2 regions of the Pseudomonas sp. Q12-87 genome follow, and region 1 is predicted to be linked to the other one. Evidence: riboswitches for the same ligand, from Rfam matches in the RefSeq annotation. Region 1 holds a riboswitch; the other holds the start of a gene.
What was found. A riboswitch is a leader RNA that binds a small molecule or an ion and turns the genes downstream of it on or off. The one in region 1 is predicted to bind cobalamin.
Positions count from the first base shown of each region.

Region 2: another riboswitch for cobalamin. It lies ahead of AD663_RS16415 (CbtB-domain containing protein); the one in region 1 lies ahead of cobO (cob(I)yrinic acid a,c-diamide adenosyltransferase).

Region 1 covers NZ_LHVI01000010.1:318,419-325,653, forward strand. Annotated here, with positions in the region: gene AD663_RS06310 (sorbosone dehydrogenase family protein) at 1-1,206, opposite strand, end outside; gene AD663_RS06315 (hypothetical protein) at 1,313-1,897, opposite strand; cobalamin riboswitch at 2,057-2,266, shown strand; gene cobO (cob(I)yrinic acid a,c-diamide adenosyltransferase) at 2,347-2,958, shown strand; gene AD663_RS06325 (cobyrinate a,c-diamide synthase) at 2,955-4,367, shown strand; gene bluB (5,6-dimethylbenzimidazole synthase) at 4,364-5,014, shown strand; gene cbiB (adenosylcobinamide-phosphate synthase CbiB) at 5,011-5,919, shown strand; gene cobD (threonine-phosphate decarboxylase CobD) at 5,912-6,904, shown strand; gene AD663_RS06345 (cobyric acid synthase) at 6,901-7,235, shown strand, end outside.
Region 2 covers NZ_LHVI01000022.1:223,284-230,518, forward strand. Annotated here, with positions in the region: gene cobN (cobaltochelatase subunit CobN) at 1-1,303, opposite strand, end outside; gene cobW (cobalamin biosynthesis protein CobW) at 1,307-2,377, opposite strand; cobalamin riboswitch at 2,475-2,689, opposite strand; cobalamin riboswitch at 3,061-3,284, shown strand; gene AD663_RS16415 (CbtB-domain containing protein) at 3,385-3,576, shown strand; gene AD663_RS16420 (CbtA family protein) at 3,588-4,283, shown strand; gene AD663_RS16425 (cobalamin biosynthesis protein) at 4,280-4,684, shown strand; gene cobM (precorrin-4 C(11)-methyltransferase) at 4,763-5,509, shown strand; gene nfuA (Fe-S biogenesis protein NfuA) at 5,677-6,261, opposite strand; gene AD663_RS16440 (fatty acid cis/trans isomerase) at 6,379-7,235, opposite strand, start outside.

The DNA.
Region 1 (7,235 bases):
GTCGGCGTTCAGAAATCCAGTGAGCACATCCACCGGTTCACCTGCGGGTTTGCCACCGCTAAAGGGCACGAAAATTACCTTATAACCACTGTGGGGCTTACGGTTCCAGGAGCCGTGCTGGCCGATGAAAGCCCCTTCGGTAAACGGTGCCGGCAAGTGGCTGCCTTCGGCGAAGGTCAGGCCCAGTGAGGCCGTGTGGGGCCCAACTGCGTAATCCGGGGCGATGGCCTTGGCCACCAGGGCCGGGTTTTGCGGCTCGACCCGGACATCGACGTTTTGCCCATAATAGCTATAGGGCCAGCCATAGAAAGCCCCGTCCTTGACCGAGGTGATGTAGTCCGGCACCAGGTCGCTGCCGATCTCATCCCGCTCGTTCACGGCCGTCCACAACGCGCCGCTGCTGGGTTCCCAGGCCAGGCCGTTGGGGTTGCGCAGGCCCGAGGCAAAGATGCGGTGGCTGCCGCTGGCACGGTCCACTTCCCAAATGGCCGCGCGACCTTCTTCAGCCTCGATGCCGTTTTCCGCGACGTTGCTGTTCGAGCCGGTGGTGACATAAAGCTTGCTGCCATCGCGGCTGGCGATGACATTCTTGGTCCAATGGTGGTTGATAGTCCCGCCCGGCAAATCGACGACCTTGGTCGGTTGCGCCTTGATCTGCGTTTCACCGTCTTTGTAGGGAAAGCGGATCAGCCGATCGGTGTCGGCCACGTACAGGTCATTGCCCACCAGGGTCATGCCGAACGGTGAGTTGAGGTTTTCCAGGAACACGGTGCGGGTTTCGGCAATGCCGTCGTGATTGGCATCGCGCAACAGCGTGATGCGATTGGGGCTGGGCACGCCGGCGCCGGCGCGGCCCATGACTTTCTTCATGACCCAGCCACGAATGCCCTTGGAATCGTCCGGTTTGGGCGGGGCGTTGGTCTCGGCCACCAGCACATCGCCATTGGGTAGTACGTAGAGCCAGCGTGGATGATCCAGCCCTTCGGCGAATGCCTCCACTTGGAGGCCCTGGGCCGGGGTTGGCTTGGCGCCTTGGGGCCAACCGACGGCTTCGGCAATATTCACCGTGGGGATCAGGGTCTTGTTCGGTTCGGGCAGTTTCGGCGAGGGGCCGGTGCCATCGGACACTTTCAGGCGGGAAGACTCGCCGCAAGCGACAAGTCCTGCGGCAAGGGTGACGATCAAGAGATGGGATGGCTTGAGCATGCTGGCTTCCCTATGAATGCATGTGGTTATTCATAGAGAAGCGTAGACGCGCGATGGTTCAACTGCGGGTAGGCCAGTTTGCCAGGCAAAACCTTGTGGGAGCGAGTCAGCCGTGGGCCTGTTTGAACAGCACGGCGACGCCTGGGTGATAGTGGCCGGCCTCGTTGCGCAATTTCCGGTAGGCATAGGGAAAGTACCAGGCCACGGCACAGGTGGTTTCCTTCTGCAGGTCGTCGACCATGTCCTGCAGTTCCTCTGGCGTGGCGCTCTGCTGGACTTTTTGCGGCGCGACGAACAGGCAACCCAGTTTCAAGTCGCTGGCATAGCTGATGCGCTTGGCATCGCTGGTGACTTCCAGCAAAGGCTGGGTCAGGTTCAGTTGGTTGACCTTGGGCCAGCGCTGGGTGGCCTGGATAAAGGCGCGTTCCTCCGTGCTGGCGATGACCAGGTCGGCGCTGACGTTGCGTTCGCCTTCCTCGTTCTGCTTGCGGGTCGGGGCGCTTTGCAACGTGACCATCTCGGCCATCCAGGCGGCGGCCGACAACAGGCCGAGGTTGGTCCTTTCATCGAACCAGTAGGGCGTGTCGTTATCGCCGCGCACGGCGTTGTAGCGGTCGATACAGTCAAACCAGCGTTCCAGCACTGGACGCAGGAATTCCAGTTTTGGGTTGCTGATGATCATGCCTTGCATAACCTTGCCCTCTTGTTCTTGTGATATCGGGTCGTAGTGTCTCTTTGATATCACTTCCGCCAGCGTGACACAAGATTGGCGTCATTCCATTGATCCCGGCCAATAATCGGCGCTGGGCCTGTGGCAGCTTTAATTGACGCTCCACCCCCAACCCTCTAACCTTCGCGGCTTGTTTCAGGTGCTCTGTGGCCTCGGTCGACAGAGTGAAACAGGGAAGCCGGTGAGTGCACACGAACCCGGCGCTGCCCCCGCAACGGTAAATGAGTCAACGCTGCGCCTACGCCACTGTGTCGCGGACATGGGAAGGCGCGCAGCTCGGCATCCCGCCGCTCATGAGCCCGGAGACCGGCCTGACTCATCCAACGGCATCACGGTGGGCGATGCCAGGCTTGCTGCCGTCTTTTTTTGTGCCCGCCCGCCGTTATCCAATCCCAACGGAGAGCTCCCCCATGACCGATACGTCTGATCGCGACGAACGCCACCTGGCGCGCATGCTGCGCAAAAAAGCCGTGATCGACGAGCGCATCGCCAATTCGCCGAACGAATGCGGCCTGTTGCTGGTGCTGACCGGTAACGGCAAGGGCAAGAGCAGCTCGGCGTTCGGCATGCTGGCGCGGTCCATGGGGCATGGCATGCAATGCGGCGTGGTGCAGTTCATCAAGGGGCGCAACAGCACCGGTGAGGAGTTGTTTTTCCGGCGCTTCCCGGAACAGGTGCATTTTCATGTCATGGGTGAAGGCTTCACCTGGGAAACCCAGGACCGCCAGCGTGACATCGCCGCCGCCGAAGCGGCCTGGGCGGTATCGCGGCAATTGCTGAGCGACCCAAGCATCGGCCTGGTGGTGCTCGACGAACTCAACATCGCCCTCAAGCACGGTTACCTCGACCTCGATCAGGTCTTGAGCGACTTGCAGGCCCGTCCGCCGATGCAGCACGTGGTGGTGACTGGGCGCGGTGCCAAGGTGGAAATGATCGAATTGGCCGACACGGTGACTGAAATGGGCATGATCAAGCATGCGTTCCAGGCCGGAATCAAGGCGCAGAAAGGCGTCGAATTGTGAGTGATGCTTCCCTGGCGAACCGCCAATGCCCGGCGGTGCTGATCGCGGCGCCTGCCTCGGGGCAAGGCAAGACCACCGTCACCGCCGCACTGGCCCGCTTGCACCGCAAACAGGGACGCAAGGTGCGTGTCTTCAAGTGCGGCCCGGATTTCCTCGACCCGATGATTCTGGAGCGGGCCAGCGGCGCGCCGGTCTATCAATTGGACATGTGGATGGTTGGCGAGCAGGAAAGTCGCCGACTATTGTGGGAAGCCGCCGGCGAAGCGGACCTGATCCTGATCGAAGGGGTGATGGGGCTGTTCGACGGCACTCCGTCCAGCGCTGATCTGGCGCGACATTTTGGCGTCCCGGTGCTGGCGGTGATCGATGGCACGGCCATGGCCCAAACCTTCGGCGCCCTGGCTTTGGGCCTGGCGCGTTATCAAGCTGACTTGCCATTCGCCGGGGTCTTGGCCAACCGGGTCGGCACCTTGCGCCATGCACAGTTGCTCGAAGGCAGCCTGACCGAAGGCTTGCGCTGGTACGGCGCGTTGTCCCGGGAAACCGGCATCGAATTGCCCAGCCGTCATCTCGGGTTGGTGCAGGCCAGCGAGTTGAACGACCTCGACCTGCGCCTCGACGCGGCAGCCGATGCGTTGGCCGGCAGTTGCGAAGTGGCGCTGCCGCCCGCGGTCGAATTCGCCGCCCCCGAAGTGATCACCGCGCAGCCATGGCTCGACGGTGTGCGCATCGCCGTGGCCCGGGACGAAGCGTTTGCCTTCACCTATGGCGCGAGCCTGGATCTGCTGCGGGCGATGGGCGCGCAGTTGAGCTTTTTCTCGCCGATCCATGACAGCGCATTACCCGAAGCCGATAGCCTGTATCTGCCTGGCGGCTACCCAGAACTGCACCACGTGGCGCTGGCCGGTAACGCACCGATGCTGGCGGCGATCCGTGCCCATCATGCAGCGGATAAACCCTTGCTCGCCGAATGTGGCGGCATGTTGTATCTGCTCGATTCCCTGACCGACGTCGAGGGCACCCGCGCCGAACTGCTGGGCTTGCTCGCCGGCGATGCGCAGATGCAAAAGCGTCTGGCGGCCCTGGCCCTGCAAGCAGTGGATCTGCCGGAAGGCACCTTGCGTGGGCACACTTATCATCATTCGCTGACCAGCACCGAGCTTGAGCCGATTGCCCGTGGCCATAGCCCTAATGGCGGGCGTGGCGCAGAGGCGGTTTTCCGGCAAGGGCGAATGACGGCTTCTTATGTGCATTTTTATTTTCCATCCAATCCCAGGGCGATTGCCGCGCTGTTTGCGCCTGACCTCGAGGCCGCCTTCGCGAGCAGGCTCGCTCCCACAAGGGACCCTGTGATCTCAAGTGCAACGCAATCCAGTGTGGGAGCGAGCTTGCTCGCGAAGCGGCCATGACCGACAACGCCTTCCCCCAGGCCGAACGCGACGCGGTCTACCGCGCCATCGCCGAACGCCGTGACATGCGCCACTTCACCGGCGGCACGGTTGAACCGGCCTTGCTGCGCCGATTGCTGGAGGCCGCGCACCAGGCACCCAGCGTAGGGCTGATGCAACCGTGGCGGTTTATCCGCATCAGCGACCGGGTTTTACGCGCAAACATCCAGCAGTTGGTGGAAGAAGAACGCATCCGCACCGCCGAGGCCTTGGGCGAGCGCAGCGATGAGTTCATGAAGCTCAAGGTCGAAGGCATCAACGACTGCGCCGAAGTGCTGGTGGCGGCGTTGATGGATGACCGCGAGCGGCACATCTTCGGTCGCCGGACGTTGCCGGAAATGGACCTGGCCTCGCTGTCCTGTGCGATCCAGAACCTATGGCTGGCCGCCCGCGTTGAAGGGCTGGGAATGGGCTGGGTGTCTCTGTTCGAACCCCAGGCCCTGGCTGACCTGCTGGGCCTGCCCGCCGGCGCCAAGCCGCTGGCGATATTGTGCCTCGGCCCGGTCGAAGGTTTTTATCCGGCGCCAATGCTCGCGTTGGAAGGCTGGGCGCAGCCGCGTTCGCTGAATGAGTTGCTCTATGAAAACCATTGGGGAGTGCGCCCATGAGCGTCGCGTTGCTCAGTGTCGCTGCGGTGGCGCTGGATGCGTTGCTGGGCGAGCCCCGGCGTTGGCATCCATTGGTAGCATTCGGCGGTTTTGCCGAACGCATCGAACAACGCTTCAACGCCGGCGGACGTGGCTGGCGCAGTCATGGCGTGACGGCATGGATCATCACCGTGCTGCCGCTGACCTTGCTCGCCACAGCCTTATCCTGGGCGCCGATGGTTGGGTGGTTGGTGGAGATTCTCGCACTGTACTGCGCCCTCGGCCTGCGCAGCCTCGGCGAACACGTCGAGCCGGTGGCACGGGCGCTGCGCGGCGGGGATCTGGACGAAGCACGCAAGCGTGTCGGTTACCTGGTCAGCCGCGAAACCGCGGAACTGGACGAAACCGCCGTGGCTCGCGCCGCCACCGAATCGGTGCTGGAGAACGGCAGCGATGCGGTGTTCGCCGCGCTGTTCTGGTTTGCGGTGGCCGGCGCGCCTGGCGTGGTGCTGTATCGCTTGAGCAATACCCTCGACGCCATGTGGGGTTACCGCAACGAACGTTTCGAACGCTTCGGCTGGGCGGCGGCCAAGATCGACGATGTGCTCAATTACATCCCTGCGCGCCTGGTGGCGTTGACCTACGCGTTGCTCGGCAAAACCCGCCTGGCGTTCAAGTGCTGGCGCACCCAGGGTCCGACCTGGGACAGCCCCAATGCCGGGCCGGTCATGGCCGCCGGTGCTGGTGCGTTGGGTGTCGAGTTGGGCGGGGCGGCGGTTTACCACGGTGAACTGCACCAACGTCCGCCGCTGGGCGAAGGCGTGCCGGCGAGCGCGGACTCCATTGATCGCGGCTGGCAATTGGTCCAGCGCGGCGTATGGTTGTGGTTGCTGATTCTCTGCCTGGGAGCTGAGTTTTATGCTTGAGCACGGCGGACGCTTGCGCAACGCGGCCTTGCAATACGGCATTGCCGAAGCCGATTGGCTGGATCTGTCCAGCGGCCTGGCACCCTGGCCGTTCGATGTCCCGACGATACCGTTGCGCGCCTGGGCACGCCTGCCGGAAACCGATGACGGACTGGAGCACGCCGCCTGCGATTATTACGGCGCGGCGCAGGTATTGCCGGTGGCCGGTTCGCAGATGGCGATCCAATTGCTGCCGCGCCTGCGCCGGGCGGGCAAGGTTGGCGTCTTGTCACCGTGCTACGCCGAGCACGCCGAAGCCTGGCGCCGCGCCGGCTACATCGTGCGTGAAGTGCTGGAAGCGGAGGTGGATTTCTTTCTCGACAGCCTCGACGTACTGGTGGTGGTCAACCCGAACAATCCCACCGGCCTGAGCCTGACTCCCGAGCGTTTGCTGGACTGGCACGCCCGTTTGGCCCAACGCGGCGGCTGGTTGGTGGTGGACGAGGCCTTTATGGACGTTACGCCGCACCTCAGCCTGGCGGACCAAACCCATCAGGTCGGGCTGATCGTGTTGCGGTCGTTTGGCAAGTTCTTTGGCTTGGCCGGGGTGCGCCTAGGGTTTGTATTGGCCGAGCGTCGCTTGCTCAAGTTACTCGCCGAACAGGTCGGGCCGTGGGTTGTCAGCGGGCCGACCCGGGTGCTGGGCCAGGCCTGCCTGCTGGATACCGCTGCCCAAGTCCGCCAGCGACAACGCTGCGAAGCCAGCAGTCAACGCCTGGCGCTGATCCTCGAACGCTACGGTTTCAAACCCCAGGGCGGCTGCGGCCTGTTCCAATGGCTGGTCACGGATCAGGCCCAGGAGCTTCACGATTTCATGGCCCAGCGCGGCATTCTCCTGCGCTTGTTCGTCCACAACAGCAGCCTGCGCTTCGGGCTGCCGGCTGATGACGCCGAGTTCCTGCGTCTCGAACAGGCGCTCGAGGCCTACACCAAGGACATCCAATGACCACAGTGATGGTGCAAGGCACCACGTCCGATGCCGGCAAAAGTACCCTGGTTACGGCGTTGTGCCGCTGGGTTCGGCGCCAGGGTGTCAGCGTGGTGCCGTTCAAACCGCAGAACATGGCGCTCAACAGCGCCGTGACAGCCGACGGCGGCGAAATCGGTCGCGCCCAGGCCGTGCAGGCCCAGGCCGCCGGCCTTGAACCGCATACCGACATGAACCCGGTGCTGCTCAAGCCCAACAGCGACACGGGCGCCCAAGTGATCATCCATGGCCGCGCCGTCACCACCATGAACGCCGTGGCCTATCACGATTACAAAGCCATCGCGATGCA
Region 2 (7,235 bases), on a different contig from region 1:
GCAATTGCTGGATCAACGCGGTGCCGCTCCCAGGCAATTCAGCCGGCAGTAGATAGCCCTCGGTCTGCATGGCGCGCAGGATATTCAGCGCCGCCGCCGGGGTATCCAGGCCAACGCCGTTGCCGATGCGCCCGTCCCGGGTCGGGTAGTTGGCGAGGATCAGCGCCACACGCTTTTCGGCGTTGGGCAAACGCGCCAACGTGGTCCAGCGCCGCGCCAGTTCGGCGACAAAATCCATGCGTTCCGGCACGGCCCGGTAGCAGACCACATCGCTCTGGCTGCGCTCGCTGCGCCAGGCCAGGTCCTTGAAGCTGATGGGCCGACTGATGATCCGCCCGTCCAGCTCCGGCAAGGCAATGTGCATCGCCAGGTCCCGCGGTCCCAAGCCTTGTTCGCTGGCACGCCAGCCCGGTTCGTTGTCCTGGGCGCAGATCGCCTGGATCACCGGGATGTCGCGGCGAAACGGCCGCAGGTGCGGGGCTTCCGGGCTGGACTGGGCGAAGCCGGTGGTGTTGAGGATCACCCCGGCTGCGACTTCATCCAGCCAATCTTCGACCAAGGCTAGGCAACCGGGCTCCTTGAGGCTGGCCACGGCAATCGGCAGCGGATTGAGCCCCGCCGCTTGCAGCCGCTGGCAGAACACATCGACGAACGCGGTGTTCGCCGCTTGCAAGTGCGAGCGATAGAACAGCACCGCCGCCACCGGTTGTTCGGCCTGCCAGTCGGCTTGCCAATCGCCAAGGCTGGCGTTGGTTTTCCCCGGGTGGTAGATCGCTGTGCGCGGCAGCGTTTGCGGCTCGGCCCAGGCGTAATCGCGGCCAAACCATTGGCTGCCCACATTGTGAAACAGGTCCAGGGCATTGCCCAACCCACCCTGACGCAGAAACTGCCAGAGCCGGTCGCGGTCCTCGAAGGGCACGTTGCTCAGGTCGCTGAGTTCCGGGTCGGGACGATCGTCCCCCGGTATCAGGATCAGCTTCACGCCACGCCCGGCCAGTTCCATCAGGCGTTCAATGCCGTAGCGCCAATAACCGATGCCGCCATGCAGTGACAACAGAATGACCTTGGCATGACGCAGCACGTCGTCGAAGTACAGGTCCACCGAGGCGTGGTTTTGCACTTGCATCGGGTTGGCGAGGCGAAATTCCGGATAGTCACCAGGCAACTGCTTGGCCGCCTCGGCCAGCAGCGCCAGGCTGGAATCGCCGCTGCACAGGATCACCAGCTCGGCGGGGGTTTGCCCCAGGTCGGCTATGTTGTCATCCGACACGAAACCGCCGGGCTGGGTCCTGAGCAGGTGCATGGCTTAGGCGCTGAGGGCGGCGCGCAGTTGCGCTTCAAGCAACGCGGCGTCCAGCGCCTGGCCGATCAGCACCAGGCGGGTCACTCGTGCTTCCTCGGCGCCCCACTGACGGTCGAAATGCTTGTCAAAGCGCGTGCCGACACCCTGGATCAACAGGCGCATCGGCTTGTTCGGGATCGCCGCGAAACCCTTGACCCGCAACACGCCGTGCTGGACCACCAGTTGCGTCAGCGCGTCCAGTAACTGGCTTTCGTCGGCCTGGGGCAGTTCGATGGAAATCGAATCGAAAGCGTCATGGTCATGGTCATGGTCGTCATCGTCGCCGTCATGGTGATGATCGTGATGGCTGTGGCGACCGTCGATGTGTTCTTCGGAGCCGGCGCCCAGACCGATCAGCACGTCCAGCGGCAGGCGACCGCTGCTGGCTTCGATGACCTTGACCGCCGGTGGCAGCTCTTCGGCGACTTCCAGGCGTACTTTCGCCAGGTCTTCAGGGCTGATCAGGTCGGCTTTGTTGAGGATCACCAGGTCGGCGCTCGCCAGCTGATCGGCGAACAATTCATGCAGCGGTGATTCATGGTCCAGGTTCGGATCGAGTTTGCGCTGGGCATCGACCTGGTCGGGGAACGCAGCGAAGGTGCCGGCGGCCACGGCCGGACTGTCGACCACGGTGATCACCGCATCGACCGTGCAGGCGCTACGGATTTCCGGCCATTGGAAGGCCTGGACCAGCGGCTTGGGCAGGGCCAGGCCGGAGGTTTCGATCAGGATGTGGTCGAGGTCGCCGCGCCGCGCTACCAGCTCGCGCATCACCGGGAAGAACTCTTCCTGCACCGTGCAACACAGGCAACCGTTGGCCAGCTCGTAGACACGACCGTTGGCCTCTTCTTCGGTGCAACCGATGGAGCACTGCTTGAGGATCTCGCCGTCGATGCCCAGCTCGCCGAATTCGTTGACGATGACGGCGATACGCCGGCCCTGGGCATTGTCGAGCATGTGCCGCAGCAAGGTGGTTTTACCCGAGCCGAGGAAACCGGTAACGATGGTGACGGGGAGCTTGGCCAGTGTTTTCATCGGATGCCCTTTGGCAAGGTGGCGGGCAAACGGGACGACAACCGCTGGCACAGGCGTGCGCGGAAGATTTCGCCACCGGATCACCCCGCCCGGTTGTAGTGAGAATCTGTCTCGAGGCAGGTCTCCTGGCTGACGGTGGGCCAGTCGTTCGACTGGCAATCGCTGCGCCTTCCCGTGCGCCTTTTGAAAAGGACTAGCACAGTGGCCTTGCAGAAACCTCACCGTTCACAGTTGCGGGGGCAGCCGCGGCTTGGACCGCGTTCCCTTCTTAGCTTCGGCGCAGGCCGAAGAACCTCGAAGGCGCAAGGCTACGCAGGGTGTGGGTGCGGGTCAATCTCCAGAGGGTTCTTCGGTGCCAGTGCTGCCGCTTTCGCGAGCAAGCCCGCTCCCACATTGGATCTACGTTGGCCTCAAATTTTGGATTCGGCAACGATCCCATGTGGGAGCGGGCTTGCTCGCGAAGGGCACAACTCGGTTTGAGCCTGTGAACCCATGCCAATTGACGCCCCGCCCTCGCCCATGCTCTCCTGTGCATGGTTTGCGTAGCGGGTTCTGTTAGCTCAAATTCGGATGCCGGAAGTCCATAGCCAAGGCGCTGTGACGAGTCATAGCCCGCTATGGCGAGGAACAGCAACGCAGGATATGGATTTCTGGCGCCGAAGTTGGGCTAACAGAACCCGCTACACAAACCACTTGTTACGGGTGCCCTTCACAGGGTGAAACGGGAAACCGGTGAATCGTGTGCTTTACTCCAAGGCCACGTCAGTCCGGTGCTGCCCCCGCAACGGTAAGCGAGCGAAGCGTCTGAACCACTGTGTCCCAGGACATGGGAAGGAGACGCTTGCAGGCCAGGCGCAAGCCCCGCCCCTCGCGAGCCCGGAGACCGGCCCATGACTCATGCATCAACAAACCCGCGGTGGGCGGGCGCTGTTCGAACCCTGGGTGTTCATCGCCCGGGTTTTCATTGCGCTCCAATCACCCGCTGAACGAGAACAGAGGGAAGCGCCATGTCGACCATCATCAGCAGCACCGCCCGCTCCACCAGCAGCACCACTACCCTGAGCCAACGCCTGAGTGCGGCGATCCTTGCTTCGATCCTGGGCGCCGGGCTGGTCTATTTCGCTGGTTTCTCCCATATCGAAGCCGTGCACAACGCCGCCCACGACACCCGTCACAGCGCCGCCTTTCCGTGCCATTGAGGCCTGACGACATGATCAAGCGTATCGCCCGGACCGCAGGCTTCAGCGGATTGCTGGCCGCCCTGCTGCTGACCCTGCTGCAAAGTTTCTGGGTATCGCCGCTGATTCTCCAGGCCGAGACCTTTGAGAAGGCCCCGACGGCCGAAGTCCATGAACACGCCGACGGCGCTGCCCACACCCATGATGCCGAGGCCTGGGAGCCGCAGGACGGCTGGCAGCGCGTGCTGTCCACCACGGGCGGCAACCTGGTGGTCGCGGTGGGTTTCGCGCTGATGCTGGCGGGCCTGTACACCTTGCGTGCGCCGACTCGCACCTCCCAAGGCTTGCTCTGGGGACTGGCCGGTTATGCCACGTTCGTGCTGGCGCCAACCCTTGGTCTTCCACCGGAACTGCCCGGCACCGCCGCGGCGGACCTGGCCCAACGGCAAATGTGGTGGATCGGTACCGCGGCGTCTACGGCAGTGGGCATCGCCCTGATCGCCTTCGGCAGGCACTGGCTGCTCAAGCTGCTGGGCCTGGCGACATTGCTGGTGCCCCATGTCATCGGCGCACCACAGCCGGAAGTCCACTCGACGCTCGCCCCCGAAGCCCTTGAAAGTCAGTTCAAGATCGCCTCGCAAGTGACCAACGCCGCGTTCTGGCTGGCCTTGGGCGTTATCAGCGCCTGGCTGTTCCGCCGTCACGGCCAAACCCATCACGACGCATGAGCATCGGCCCAATGCTGGTGGCCGGCCTGGGCTGCCAGCGCGGCAGTCCGGTCAGTGCGCTGCGGGCATTGCTCGACCAAACGCTGCTGGCCCATGGCATTGCGCTGGCGCAGGTGCAGGCCCTGGCCAGTATCGACCTCAAGCGTGACGAACCGGCCCTGCTGGAATTGGCCAGCCAACTGGCACTGCCGCTGATTTGTTTCAGTGTCGAGCAGTTGAGTGCCTATCAAGAGCGCCTCAGTCACCGCTCCGAGATCGCCTTCCAGCGCACCGGCTGCCATGGCATCGCCGAAAGCGCCTCCCTGGCCCTGGCCGATCAGATGGGCGCGATGCCCGCAACGTTGCTGGTTACTCGACAGAAAGCCCTTAAGGTGACGCTGGCATTGGCGCAAGTCTGGTAATTCCCGATAATTCGTCCCTCAGGATCATGAGCGCTGTTCATTTGAACGATGCTCAATCACCCGCTACAGGAACCGGTCATGACCGTTTACTTCATCGGCGCCGGCCCCGGCGACCCGGAACTGATTACCGTCAAAGGCCAGCGGCTGATTCGCAGCTGCTCGGTGATTATCTACGCCGGCTCCCTGGTGCCGGCTGCCGTGCTTGAGGGCCATTGCGCTGAACAGGTGATCAACAGCGCCGAGCTGCACCTGGAACAAATTATCGAATTGATCAATAACGCGCATCGCAAAGGCCTGGACGTGGCCCGGGTGCATTCCGGCGACCCGAGCCTGTACGGCGCCATCGGCGAGCAGATTCGTTGCCTGCGGGAGCTGGATATCCCTTTCGAGATCATCCCGGGCGTGACCGCAACCTCAGCCTGCGCCGCCCTGCTCGGTGCGGAATTGACCCTGCCGGACATTTCCCAAAGCCTGATCCTCACCCGCTACGCCGACAAGACTGCGATGCCCGTCGGAGAAGAACTGAACAGTTTGGCGCAACATGGGGCGACCATGGCGATTCACCTGGGGGTCAATCATCTTGAAAAAATCGTCGATGAATTGCTGCCCCACTACGGCGTGGATTGTCCGATTGCAGTGATTCACCGGGCGACATGGCCCGATCAGGATTGGGTGATGGGAACGCTGGCTGATATTGCCGCGAAGGTACAGGTCAAGGGGTTTCGCCGAACGGCGTTGATCCTGGTGGGGCGTGTACTGGGTAATGATGTATTCAGCGAATCATCGCTGTACCGAGCCGGGCATGCGCATCTCTACAGACCCTGACTCGATCTGACGGATGCTCAAGTAATTGTGGCGAGGGAGCTTGCTCCCGCTGGTCCGCAAAGCGGACCCCCAGCAACCCACGCGCTCATCACGAAAAGCACATCGGTTGCCTTGCGATTGCTTCGCAATCGAGCGGGAGCAAGCTCCCTCGCCACAGCGAACACCTATCAGTAGTAGGCGTTTTCTTTCTGCGTATGGTCGGTCACGTCGCGCACGCCCTTGAGCTCCGGGATGCGTTCGAGCAAGGTGCGCTCGATGCCTTCCTTGAGAGTCACGTCGGCCTGGCCGCAGCCCTGGCAGCCGCCGCCGAACTGGAGCACGGCGATGCCGTCTTCCACCACGTCGATCAGCGAAACCTGGCCGCCGTGGCTGGCCAGCCCCGGGTTGATTTCGGTTTGCAGGTAATAATTGATGCGCTCGTTGACCGGGCTGTCGGCGTTGACCATCGGCACCTTGGCGTTCGGGGCCTTGATGGTCAGCTGGCCGCCCATGCGGTCGGTGGCGTAGTCGACGACGGCATCGTCCAGGAACGCTTCGCTGAACGAGTCGATATACGCGGTGAAGCTCTTGAGCCCCAGCGCGGTGTCTTCGGGTTTCTCTTCCCCCGGCTTGCAGTAGGCAATGCACGTCTCGGCGTATTGGGTGCCGGGCTGGGTGATGAAGATGCGGATCCCGATACCCGGGGTGTTCTGCTTGGACAGCAGGTCGGCCAGGTAATCGTGGGCGGCATCGGTAATCGTAATGGCGGTCATGGGAACTCCTCGCAGGCTTGCCGGCAGTTTACGCCAATCATCGCGCCGGACAAAGTCCTAGTATTTTTGTCGGGAAAGCAGCCGACGGCGGCGCAGGGTCGCCGCCGGACTTTCCGATCAGAGGTTCTGATAACGATTCATATCCAGCACACCGGCTTCCAGCGGCTCTGTCTCCCGGATGTACTGGCTCAGATCATGAAAGTACTGCCAGAACTGCGGATGGCTGCGACGAATCCCCCAACGCTCGACAATCCGCTCGAACGCCGGCGCATCCTGAGCGCTCTCCATGGCATCGACGAACGCCGGCACTTGCCCCGCCGCAATATTGAAAATGAAATTGGGGTAGCTGCTGAGCACGCCCGGGTAGACCGTCAGAGTGTCCAGCCCCGGCTGGTAGCGCATTTCCTCGCCCAGCAGGAACGCCACGTTGCTGTGGGCACGGTTGCGCAGCAGGCTATAGATTTCACGGTGGCCGCCGGCAGTCTCGACGCGCAGCAGGGTCGCTTCCGGCAGTTGGTCGATCACCTTGAGCCCCGCCGCCGGACGCGACACCAGGCGACTGAGGGCCTGCTCGGCGTTTTGCAGCATCGGATCGATGTTGGGCCGCGAACAATAAGCACCGTCGCAGCGGTTGATCGGATCCGGGCGCGCATTCAAGTCGCCATAACGGGCCAGCAATTGCTGGGCGAAATCACGCTTGGGGTCGTGTTCGTCAAGCTTGAGCGCGGTCGGCTTGTCATCGTCGATGGCCTCGTAGTCGAGCCACATTTTCACTTTGCCGCCGGCCTGGTACCAGTCGTCGAGGTAGCCTTCCCGGGAGTCGGCGGGCATCAGGCGCAGGAAGTTCTGCTCGGCACCGTTGCGGATCAAATCGAAATACAACCGGGTCTGCGCTTGGTGGGACACGTTGCCGAACACATCGAAGTTCACCGCCAATTGATAATAAGTACGCTCCAACAGTGGAAAATCGAACA